3 regions of the Anoxybacillus eryuanensis genome follow, and region 2 is predicted to be linked to each of the others. Evidence: riboswitches for the same ligand, from Rfam matches in the RefSeq annotation. Region 2 holds a riboswitch; each other region holds the start of a gene.

Evidence for each region. Region 2 has a riboswitch for S-adenosylmethionine ahead of HNQ84_RS01605 (methionine biosynthesis PLP-dependent protein). Riboswitches for the same ligand answer to the same signal wherever they lie in the genome.
Region 1: linked by a shared signal. The riboswitch ahead of metK (methionine adenosyltransferase) and the one ahead of HNQ84_RS01605 (methionine biosynthesis PLP-dependent protein) in region 2 are both predicted to bind S-adenosylmethionine.
Region 3: linked by a shared signal. The riboswitch ahead of HNQ84_RS11875 (methionine ABC transporter ATP-binding protein) and the one ahead of HNQ84_RS01605 (methionine biosynthesis PLP-dependent protein) in region 2 are both predicted to bind S-adenosylmethionine.

The regions. Positions count from the first base shown of each region.
Region 1 covers NZ_JBPODS010000014.1:27,077-30,360, reverse strand. The annotation lists gene pckA (phosphoenolpyruvate carboxykinase (ATP)) at 1-854, opposite strand, end outside; SAM riboswitch class I at 1,029-1,137, shown strand; gene metK (methionine adenosyltransferase) at 1,259-2,464, shown strand; gene asnB (asparagine synthase (glutamine-hydrolyzing)) at 2,526-3,284, shown strand, end outside.
Region 2 covers NZ_JBPODS010000001.1:311,254-314,537, reverse strand. The annotation lists gene HNQ84_RS01615 (cupin domain-containing protein) at 1-333, shown strand, start outside; gene HNQ84_RS01610 (Rpn family recombination-promoting nuclease/putative transposase) at 473-1,348, shown strand; SAM riboswitch class I at 1,460-1,567, shown strand; gene HNQ84_RS01605 (methionine biosynthesis PLP-dependent protein) at 1,640-2,743, shown strand; gene metC (cystathionine beta-lyase) at 2,747-3,284, shown strand, end outside.
Region 3 covers NZ_JBPODS010000013.1:46,916-50,199, forward strand. The annotation lists gene HNQ84_RS11870 (methionine ABC transporter permease) at 5-673, opposite strand; gene HNQ84_RS11875 (methionine ABC transporter ATP-binding protein) at 663-1,691, opposite strand; SAM riboswitch class I at 1,767-1,872, opposite strand; gene HNQ84_RS11880 (hypothetical protein) at 2,176-2,649, opposite strand; gene HNQ84_RS11885 (response regulator transcription factor) at 2,999-3,284, shown strand, end outside.

The DNA.
Region 1 (3,284 bases), on a different contig from region 2:
ATTTGTGGCTCTTTTTCACGTGATAAGTTAATGCACTTGGCATAACATCCGCCTTCAATATTAAAGACACCGTTGTTTGACCAACCGTGCTCGTCATCGCCAATTAAGCGACGGTTTGGATCAGCAGAAAGCGTCGTTTTCCCTGTCCCTGATAAACCAAAAAAGAGCGCGACATCGCCTTCTTGACCTACGTTTGCTGAGCAGTGCATCGGGAAGATTCCTTGCTCTGGCAATAAGAAGTTCATGACGGAGAAAATTGATTTTTTCATTTCACCTGCATATTCTGTTCCACCAATTAGCACAGTGCGACGTTCAAACGAGATGATAATAAACGTTTCTGAACGCGTGCCGTCAACGGCTGGATCGGCTTTAAATGTTGGAGCAGAAATGACTGTAAATTGTGGCTCATGCGCTTGTAATTCTTCCGTTGTTGGACGAATGAACAACTGATGGGCGAATAAGTTATGCCAAGCAAATTCGTTGACAACTTGAATCGGCAAACGATAAGCTGGATCAGCGCCTGCGAAGCCATTAAATACAAACAATTCTTCTTTTGTCATTAAGTAGTCGATTACTTTGTTGTAAAGTTTATCAAATACTTCTTCAGAAATTGGCTGATTGACAGTTCCCCAATCAATTTTATGTTTCACGGATGGCTCTTCGACAATATATTTATCTTTCGGGGAGCGACCTGTATATTTTCCTGTTGTTGCACAAATCGCTCCTGATAAAGTAAGAATGCCTTCTTTCCGAGTTAATACCTTCTCTACTAGTCGTGGTACAGATAAGTTATGAAAAACCCCATCCCTTTGTAAGAGTGTCGATAATTTGTTTGTCAGTTCAATGGAATTCATTGGACAAAACCTACCTTTGTTTGATTTATCTTTATGTAAAAAGTATAACACATTTTAATAAATAGTCCATACTAATTCGTGTATTTTTCTTGAATTTATTTTCAAAATCATTACAGTAGAAAAAACGTTGACTCGCTGATGATATATGTGATATGATGCTGAGATGAACGGATACTCTTATCCCGAGTTGGTGGAGGGAGACAGGCCCGATGAAACCCAGCAACCGTCACGTATGTGAAAAGGTGCTAACCTGTGGCAAGGGAACGCCCTTGAACGATAAGAGTGAAAGGCGCAGACAAATGCAAAAACCTTTCCTCTGAAGGAAAGGTTTTTTTCACGATAGACCATAATAAGAGGGATGAGTACCGTATCATTTGTCATTATTATTGAGGAGGAATGTTTGAATGCCTAAACGTCGTCTGTTTACGTCTGAATCTGTAACGGAAGGGCATCCGGATAAAATTTGTGACCAAATTTCCGATGCGATTTTAGATGCGATTTTAGCGAATGATCCAAATGCGCGTGTTGCGTGTGAAACGAGCGTAACAACAGGGCTTGTTTTAGTGAGCGGGGAAATTACAACATCTACATATGTAGATATTCCGAAAATTGTCCGTGAAACGATTCGTGAAATTGGCTATACGCGCGCAAAATACGGCTTTGATGCAGATACGTGCGCTGTATTAACATCAATTGATGAGCAATCTCCAGATATTGCGATGGGTGTTGACAAAGCGTTAGAAGCTCGTGAAGGGCAAATGACAGATGAAGAAATCGAGGCGATCGGTGCAGGTGACCAAGGATTAATGTTTGGCTTCGCGTGCAACGAAACGAAAGAGCTTATGCCGCTTCCAATTTCGCTCGCACATAAACTTGCGCGCCGTCTAGCTGAAGTGCGGAAAGAAGATATCTTACCTTATTTACGTCCAGACGGAAAAACGCAAGTGACAGTGGAGTATGATGAAAACGGCAAACCTGTACGTATCGATACGATCGTTGTTTCTACACAACATCATCCAGAAATTACACAAGATCAAATTGTACGCAACATTAAAGAGCATGTCATTCAACCTGTTGTTCCAGCGGAGTTGATCGATGAAAACACAAAATATTTCATTAACCCAACAGGTCGTTTCGTGATCGGCGGCCCACAAGGTGATGCAGGGTTAACAGGACGCAAAATTATCGTTGACACGTACGGTGGTTATGCTCGTCACGGTGGTGGAGCATTCTCAGGAAAAGACCCAACGAAAGTAGACCGTTCGGCAGCATATGCCGCTCGTTACGTAGCGAAAAACATCGTTGCAGCAGGTCTTGCAGATAAATGTGAAGTGCAGTTAGCGTATGCGATCGGTGTGGCGCAACCAGTATCAATTTCCATTGATACGTTCGGCACAGGTAAAGTATCTGAAGATGTATTAATTGAAGTGGTGCGCAACAATTTTGACCTTCGCCCAGCAGGCATCATCAAAATGCTTGATCTTCGCCGTCCAATTTACAAACAAACAGCTGCTTACGGTCACTTTGGTCGCACAGATATTGATCTTCCTTGGGAGCGTACTGATAAAGCAGAAGCATTAAAACAACAAGCGTTACAGTTAGCGAAGTAAGAAAAGGGAGAGAGTTACGTCATGTAGCTCTCTCTATTTGTTAGTGAAACGGGGTGAAAACATGTGTGGCTTTGTTGGGGTTATATATGATCAACCAAATCAAATATGCGGTGAATGGAAACAGACGTTTCGTCAGATGAATGATGCGATTATTCATCGTGGACCAGATGACGAAGGATATTTTTTCGATGAGCATGTGCATTTTGCTTTTCGTCGTCTGAGCATTATTGATTTAGAGGCAGGTCATCAGCCGCTTTCCTATGAAAATGATCGATATTGGATTATTTTTAATGGAGAAATCTACAACTATATTGAATTGCGCGAGCAACTTGAGCAAAAAGGATATAAATTTACGACACATTCAGATACAGAAGTTATTTTAGCGTTATATGCTGAAACAAAAGAGGCTTGTGTTCAGCAATTGCGCGGTATGTTTGCTTTCGTCATTTGGGATAAAGAAGAAAAAATAGTATTTGCTGCACGCGATCCGTTTGGTATTAAGCCATTTTTTTATACGATTGAAGATGATCGTCTTCTCGTTGCTTCGGAAAAGAAAAGCCTCTTATTAGCAATTGATGGAGATATCAACAGAGAAGCACTCCATCATTATTTAACGTTTCAATATGTGCCAGAGCCACTTACAATGACAGCAAATATTTTTAGACTGAAGCCTGGGCATTATATCAAGAAAAAAATTGGCGAGCAACCGATGTTTGTTCGTTATTTTACCCCAACATTTACGCCGATCCATCAATCAGAAGAAAAGTGGATTAGTGATATTCGCGATGCACTATTCAAATCGATTGAAGTGCATATGCGT
Region 2 (3,284 bases):
ACGACGTTATGGACAGGACCGCATTTACAAGTGACGTTAATGAGCCTTCGTGTCGGGGAAGATATTGGTGTAGAAATTCATCGCGGTGTCGATCAATTTTTACGTATTGAACAAGGCGAAGGCATCGTACGGATGGGGAAGAGGAAAAATGAATGGACGTTTGAACGACGAGTCAGCGATGGCTTTGCCATTTTTGTGCCTGCCGGAACGTGGCATAATGTAATCAACACCGGAAATATTCCGCTCAAGCTATATTCTATTTATGCGCCGCCACAACATCCTGCTGGAACCGTCCATCCAACAAAAGCCGATGCGCTTGCGGCTGAACGATGAAAGACTTGGGGGGAGATCCTCAAGTCTTTTTGAATGCATGAAAATTTAAGTGTAGCTTTTTGATGCACTTCAATGATGCAGGAAAATGATCGATGTTGTCGAATAAAAACGTCGAAATAACTGTATGCGAGGTGAATGTATGTCTATTGACCACGACCGTTTGTTTAAACAGTTAATTCAGACGTTTTTTGAGGAGTTTATCGTTCTCTTTTTCCCGACGATGCATGAGCATATCGACTTTCGCCACGTATCGTTTTTGTCGGAGGAGCTATTTACCGATGTAGTGGCAGGGGAGAAATATCGCGTTGATTTGCTTGTGGAAACGAAACTGAGAGGGGAGGATAGCTTAATTATCGTTCATATCGAAAATCAAAGCTACGTCCAACCATCGTTTCCTGAACGAATGTTTATTTACTTTAGCCGCTTGTTTGAGAAATACCGTAAACATATCGTACCGATTGCCGTCTTTAGCTACGACACGATCCGCGATGAACCATCGACATTTACCCTCCAATTTCCGTTTGGTCATGTTCTCGACTTTCATTTTTTCACTGTGGAACTTCGTAAACAAAACTGGCGCGACTACATCCGCCAAGATAACCCGATCGCCGCTGCACTGCTCAGTAAAATGGGGTATACTGAAAGTGAACGAGTAGAATTGAAAAAGCAATTTTTACGCATGCTTGTGCGGATGGAATTAGACGAAGCGAAACAACGGTTGCTGTTTGGCTTTTTTGAAACATATGTAAAACTATCAGATGAAGAAGAACGAAAACTGCGAAGCGAGGTGAATGAAATGGAGACAAAGGAAAAAGAACAAGTGTTGGAACTCATGATTTCGTATGAACAAAAGGCGTTAGAAAAGGGAAGAGAAGAAGGAGTGAAGCAAGGAATAAAACAAGGTATGAAACATCTTATACAAACGATGGCGAGAAAAGGAATGAGCGTCAAAGATATTGCGAACGTTACCGATCTTTCCGAAGAAAAAGTGCGTGAGTTGTTAGAAAAGGAATGAGTCTCCCTCGATGTACAGCAAGTTTGTCATGTTTAGACGATAAAAAACAGTTGCAATTTTTTTGGAAATACGGTACATTAATTAAAAATCAGAAAATTCAATACTTGTGCATTCTTATCGAGAGAAGGGGAGGGACTGGCCCGATGAACCTTCAGCAACCAGCCGAAAACGGTCAGGTGCTAAATCCAGCGAATTGGTGTTCAATTCGGAAGATAAGAAGAAGTCGTTGTCTATGGACAAAAAGCCTTCTTCTTAGAAGGCTTTTTATTTTTTCGGAAAGGGAGAGAGGGCATGAGTCATATCGAAACGGTATTAGCGCAAATCGGCAATCGAAGCGAAACGACGACAGGAACGGTCAACCCGCCTGTGTATTTTTCAACAGCATATCGTCATGAAGGGATCGGACAATCGACAGGGTACGATTACATTCGGACAGGAAACCCGACGAGACGTATTGTCGAAGAAGCGATCGCCGAGCTAGAAGAAGGGGATCAAGGCTTCGCATGTAGCTCGGGGATGGCTGCCATTCAAACGTTGTTTGCGTTGTTTGAAAGCGGCGATCATTTTCTCGTTTCCGCGGATTTATATGGTGGAACGTATCGACTATTTGAAAAAGGGTGGAAGAAATACGGGCTGTCGTTTACATACGTCGATTTTCGCGATCTCGATGCGGTGAAGGCACATGTGACGGACAAAACGAAAGGGATTTTTTTAGAGACGCCGACAAATCCGCTCATGCAAGAAGCGGACATTGAAGCGGTGGCAGCGTTTGCGAAACAACATCATCTCCTTCTCATTGTCGATAATACATTTTACACACCTATGTTACAAAAGCCATTAACAAAAGGAGCAGACATCGTCATTCATAGCGCGACGAAATATTTAGGCGGGCATAACGATGTGCTTGCTGGGCTCATTGTCGCAAAAGGAAAAGCGTTGTGCGAGCAATTGGCAATGTATCATAACGCGATCGGTGCGGTGTTGTCGCCGTTTGATTCATGGTTGTTAATTCGCGGCATGAAAACGCTCGCGCTTCGCATGCGCCAACATGAACAAAACGCAAAAGCGATTTATGAATTTTTAGCGCAACATGAAGACGTGACCGATGTGCTTTATCCGGGAAAAGGAGGCATGTTGTCGTTTCGCGTGGGCGACGAACGGTGGGTGAATACCTTTTTACGAAGCTTAAAGCTTATTACGTTTGCGGAAAGTTTAGGCGGTGTCGAAAGTTTTATTACGTATCCAGCGACGCAAACGCATATGGATATTCCAGAAGACGTTCGTATCGCCAACGGGGTATGTAATCGACTGTTGCGTTTTTCGGTCGGTATCGAACATGTTGACGATTTAATTGCTGATTTAACACAAGCGTTTCAACGCATGAAAGAGGTGTAGAGGATGGATGTGCAAACGCAACTCGTTCATAATAAATGGCAAATTGATGCGCAAACGGGCGCGGTGAGCGTCCCGATTCATCATGCGTCAACGTTTCATCAGTTTGATTTTGATACGTTCGGAAAGTACGATTATAGCCGTTCGGGCAATCCGACGCGCGAGGCGTTAGAAGAAACGATTGCAGAACTAGAGGGGGGCGTCAGTGGCTTTGCGTTCGCCTCCGGCATGGCGGCGATTTCTACGGCATTTTTATTGTTGTCGAAAGGTGATCATGTGCTCGTTACTGATGACGTATATGGCGGAACGTATCGCATCATCACCGATGTATTAAGCCGATTTGGCATTGAACATACGTTTGTCGATATGACCGATTTAGATGCGGTAGCGCGCCACATTCGTCCGAATACGAAAGTCATTTATATAGAAACGCCATCGAACCCGCTCTTGAAAATTACAGATATTCGTGGGGTTGTGAAGCTCGCCAAAGCACATGGCTGTTTGACGTTTTTAGATAATACGTTTGCGACGCCTATTTTGCAGC
Region 3 (3,284 bases), on a different contig from region 2:
CTTTTTATCGTTTATCTATTTTAGAAGTGACAAAGTCACCAATAAACTGAATAATAAAGACGATGATTAAAATGAGCACTGTCGCAACAAACGTGACGTCGTTATTGTTGCGTTGAAATCCTTCTAAATACGCTAAGTTTCCAAGCCCCCCAGCACCAACAACTCCTGCCATCGCTGTGTAACCAACGAGCGCGATCGCTGTTACCGTAATCCCAGATACAAGGGCAGGGAGCGCTTCTGGAAGAAGCACTTTCCAAATGATTGTTGTCGTCGTCGCTCCCATCGCTTTTGCCGCTTCAATGACACCTTTATCAATTTCACGAAGCGCAATTTCAACCATGCGTGCATAAAACGGTGCAGCACCAATAATAAGCGCTGGTAGCGCAGCATTCGCTCCAAGAATCGTGCCGACAACGAGCTTTGTAAACGGAATGAGCAAAATAATTAAAATAATGAACGGGATGGAACGGAAAATATTGACGAACGATGCGATCACACCGTTAATCAAACGATTTTCCCATATGTTTCCCTTAGACGTTAGAAACAACAACAACCCAAGTAAAATACCGAGCACAAATGTTGCTACAACAGAAATAGCGGTCATATACAACGTTTCCATCGTTGCCGCCCATATTTTTTCCCAAACGACATTCGGAAATAGTTCATTGGACATTCGCCAACACCTCCACTTCAACTTCTTGCTGGCGAATAAAAGCGAGCGCTCGCTCAATTTCTTCATTCGCACCATCTAAGTGAATGAACAACACCCCGTATGAACCGTGATGCGTTTGTGAAATTTTCCCTTGTAAAATATTTATATTCAAATCGAATTGGCGAATAAGTTGTGTAATGAGCGGCTGCTCAGCCGCTTCGCCGACAAACGTAAGTTGAACGACTTTCCCGTTCGGATAACGTTCAAGAAGATGCAACATCGCTTCTTTTGTTTCCTCCGGCTCTGTGACTTGCTGAACAAATCGTTTCGTAATCGGTTGTTCTGGCTTACGGAACACGTGAAGCACTTCGCCCATTTCGACAATTTTTCCGTTTTCCATTACCGCTACACGATCACAAATTTTACGAATAACGTGCATTTCGTGTGTAATTAATACGATCGTTAAGCCGAGGCGTTTGTTAATATCAACAAGCAAATCTAAAATTGAATCGGTCGTTTGTGGATCAAGCGCCGACGTTGCTTCATCACATAATAACACTTTCGGGTTGTTCGCTAATGCGCGCGCAATGCCGACGCGCTGCTTTTGTCCTCCGCTCAGTTGTGACGGATACGCATGTTCTCTCCCTTGCAAACCGACAAGTTGAACGAGTTCATCGACGCGTTTCATTCGTTCTTCTTTCGGCACGCCTGCAATTTCTAACGGAAAAGCAATGTTTTCACGCACCGTTCGCGACCAAAGTAAATTAAAATGTTGGAAAATCATCCCGATTTGTTGGCGCGCTTGACGCAACTGCTTTCCGCTAATTTTCCCCATATCTTTTCCATCGACAATGACTTCACCACTTGTCGGCTTTTCTAGTCCATTTAACAATCGAATGAGGGAACTTTTCCCTGCCCCACTATAACCGATGATGCCGAAAATTTCTCCTTGTTCGATATGCAAGTTTACATGATCGACTGCCGTTACATTCCCACTTGCTGCTTTGTACACTTTTGTTACATTCGATAATGTGATCACGTTGCTGTCACCTTCCTTCCATGAAAAAAGCCTTTCTGCTCAAGAGAACAGAAAGGCGCGAATCGTCCATTCTGTCTCTTATCTCTCAAAGCAAACGCTTTGTGTGAATTGGCACCATTTCAGCAGCGCTGACGGTTGCCGGGTTTCATCGGGCACATCCCTCCACCTCTCTTGATAAGAGCTCTTTTAAACGCTTTATTCAGTTAACGTTTTAATGTATTCAAGAATGATGCTGAACTACGAATGTGAGTATATCATCGAAAGAAGGACGATGTCAATAAAAAATTTTTTGACTTCATTTTTTGACTTCAATATAAGAAATCATTATATTGCTAATGTCGGGCGACCGAGCAACAACCGCTTACGCGAAAGAGTAAAGGGCTGATCCAAAACACTAATACGTTTTCGATCAGCCCCTTCAGTCCAAAAAAATGAGGGTAAACTTTTCGATTGTATCTATATAGCTACAGGCTGAGTGAATACATTAATCACATTCTTCTTTTGTAATTCTAATCGTTACATAAACTTTATGAAATGAGTCATAGTAGTCGGCTTGTGCAACACTGGAAGTATACCATTTATCAACTAATTTCAAGTAAGAGTCGGTGTTTTCTAAAGAATAAATCCCCGTAATCGTAGAAGTCTTAGTTGTTAGATTTCGATCATAAGTAACTGTCATTGTGACCGTACCATACATACTCTGAACTGTTTTCGTCTTTTTATTTCCTCGAACGATAGTATCAAGTGGGGTAATTTTTGACTTTGAATTGCTTAAATTGGCTATTGAACTCCCTACTGTAGGAGTAACTGTAATTGTTACATTCCCCTCTTTATATACTTGCTTCTGGAGAGTACTAGCTTCAGTTGTAATTAACGATCCAAAAAAACCCTCTAATGACAGGGTAAAAGCAAATGCTAGGGTAGTAGCTAAAACCAAATTTTTAAATTTAATTTTCATTACTTTTTCTCCTCACATCGTATATTTACTCATAATGCTAGTTGAACATCAGTACCGTGGATTTTAGAGATCTTAATTCTTATTTAATTGATTACTCATCCGAGATATGCTATGTTAGCCTGTTTTAGATAAAAATCGGAAGTTCTTTATTTTAACTTATACATTGCTTATGCTCCTCCTAACTTCAAAAAATAGCTGATCAGCTATTTTCAATTTATCAAGAATAAAAAAAAAAAAAATCAGTATTTTCCGCCAATTTTTTGGCGAAAATCCGCCATTTTCTTCAAAATAAATGACAAAGTTTATTAAATGAAGTAGAATTTAGGAAAAGAGTAGAGAGGGAAATCGCATGACTATTCGTACATTGCTTGTTGATTCCGATCCTGTCTATTTGCTTGGTTTGGAAAAATTATTAGAAGAAGAGAGAGGAATAACTATTGTCGGTTCTATTTCTTGTATTGATTCACTAGAGACTCTCATACATATACATGTACCAGATGTCATTGTGATAAATATGCACATGCACATAATAAAAGTATTGGACTGGATAAAAAGTGCGAAGAAAACACACCCTATGATAAATGTCATTACGCTATGCAACTATCCACCATTCGCTCTATGTGCATATGAAGCAG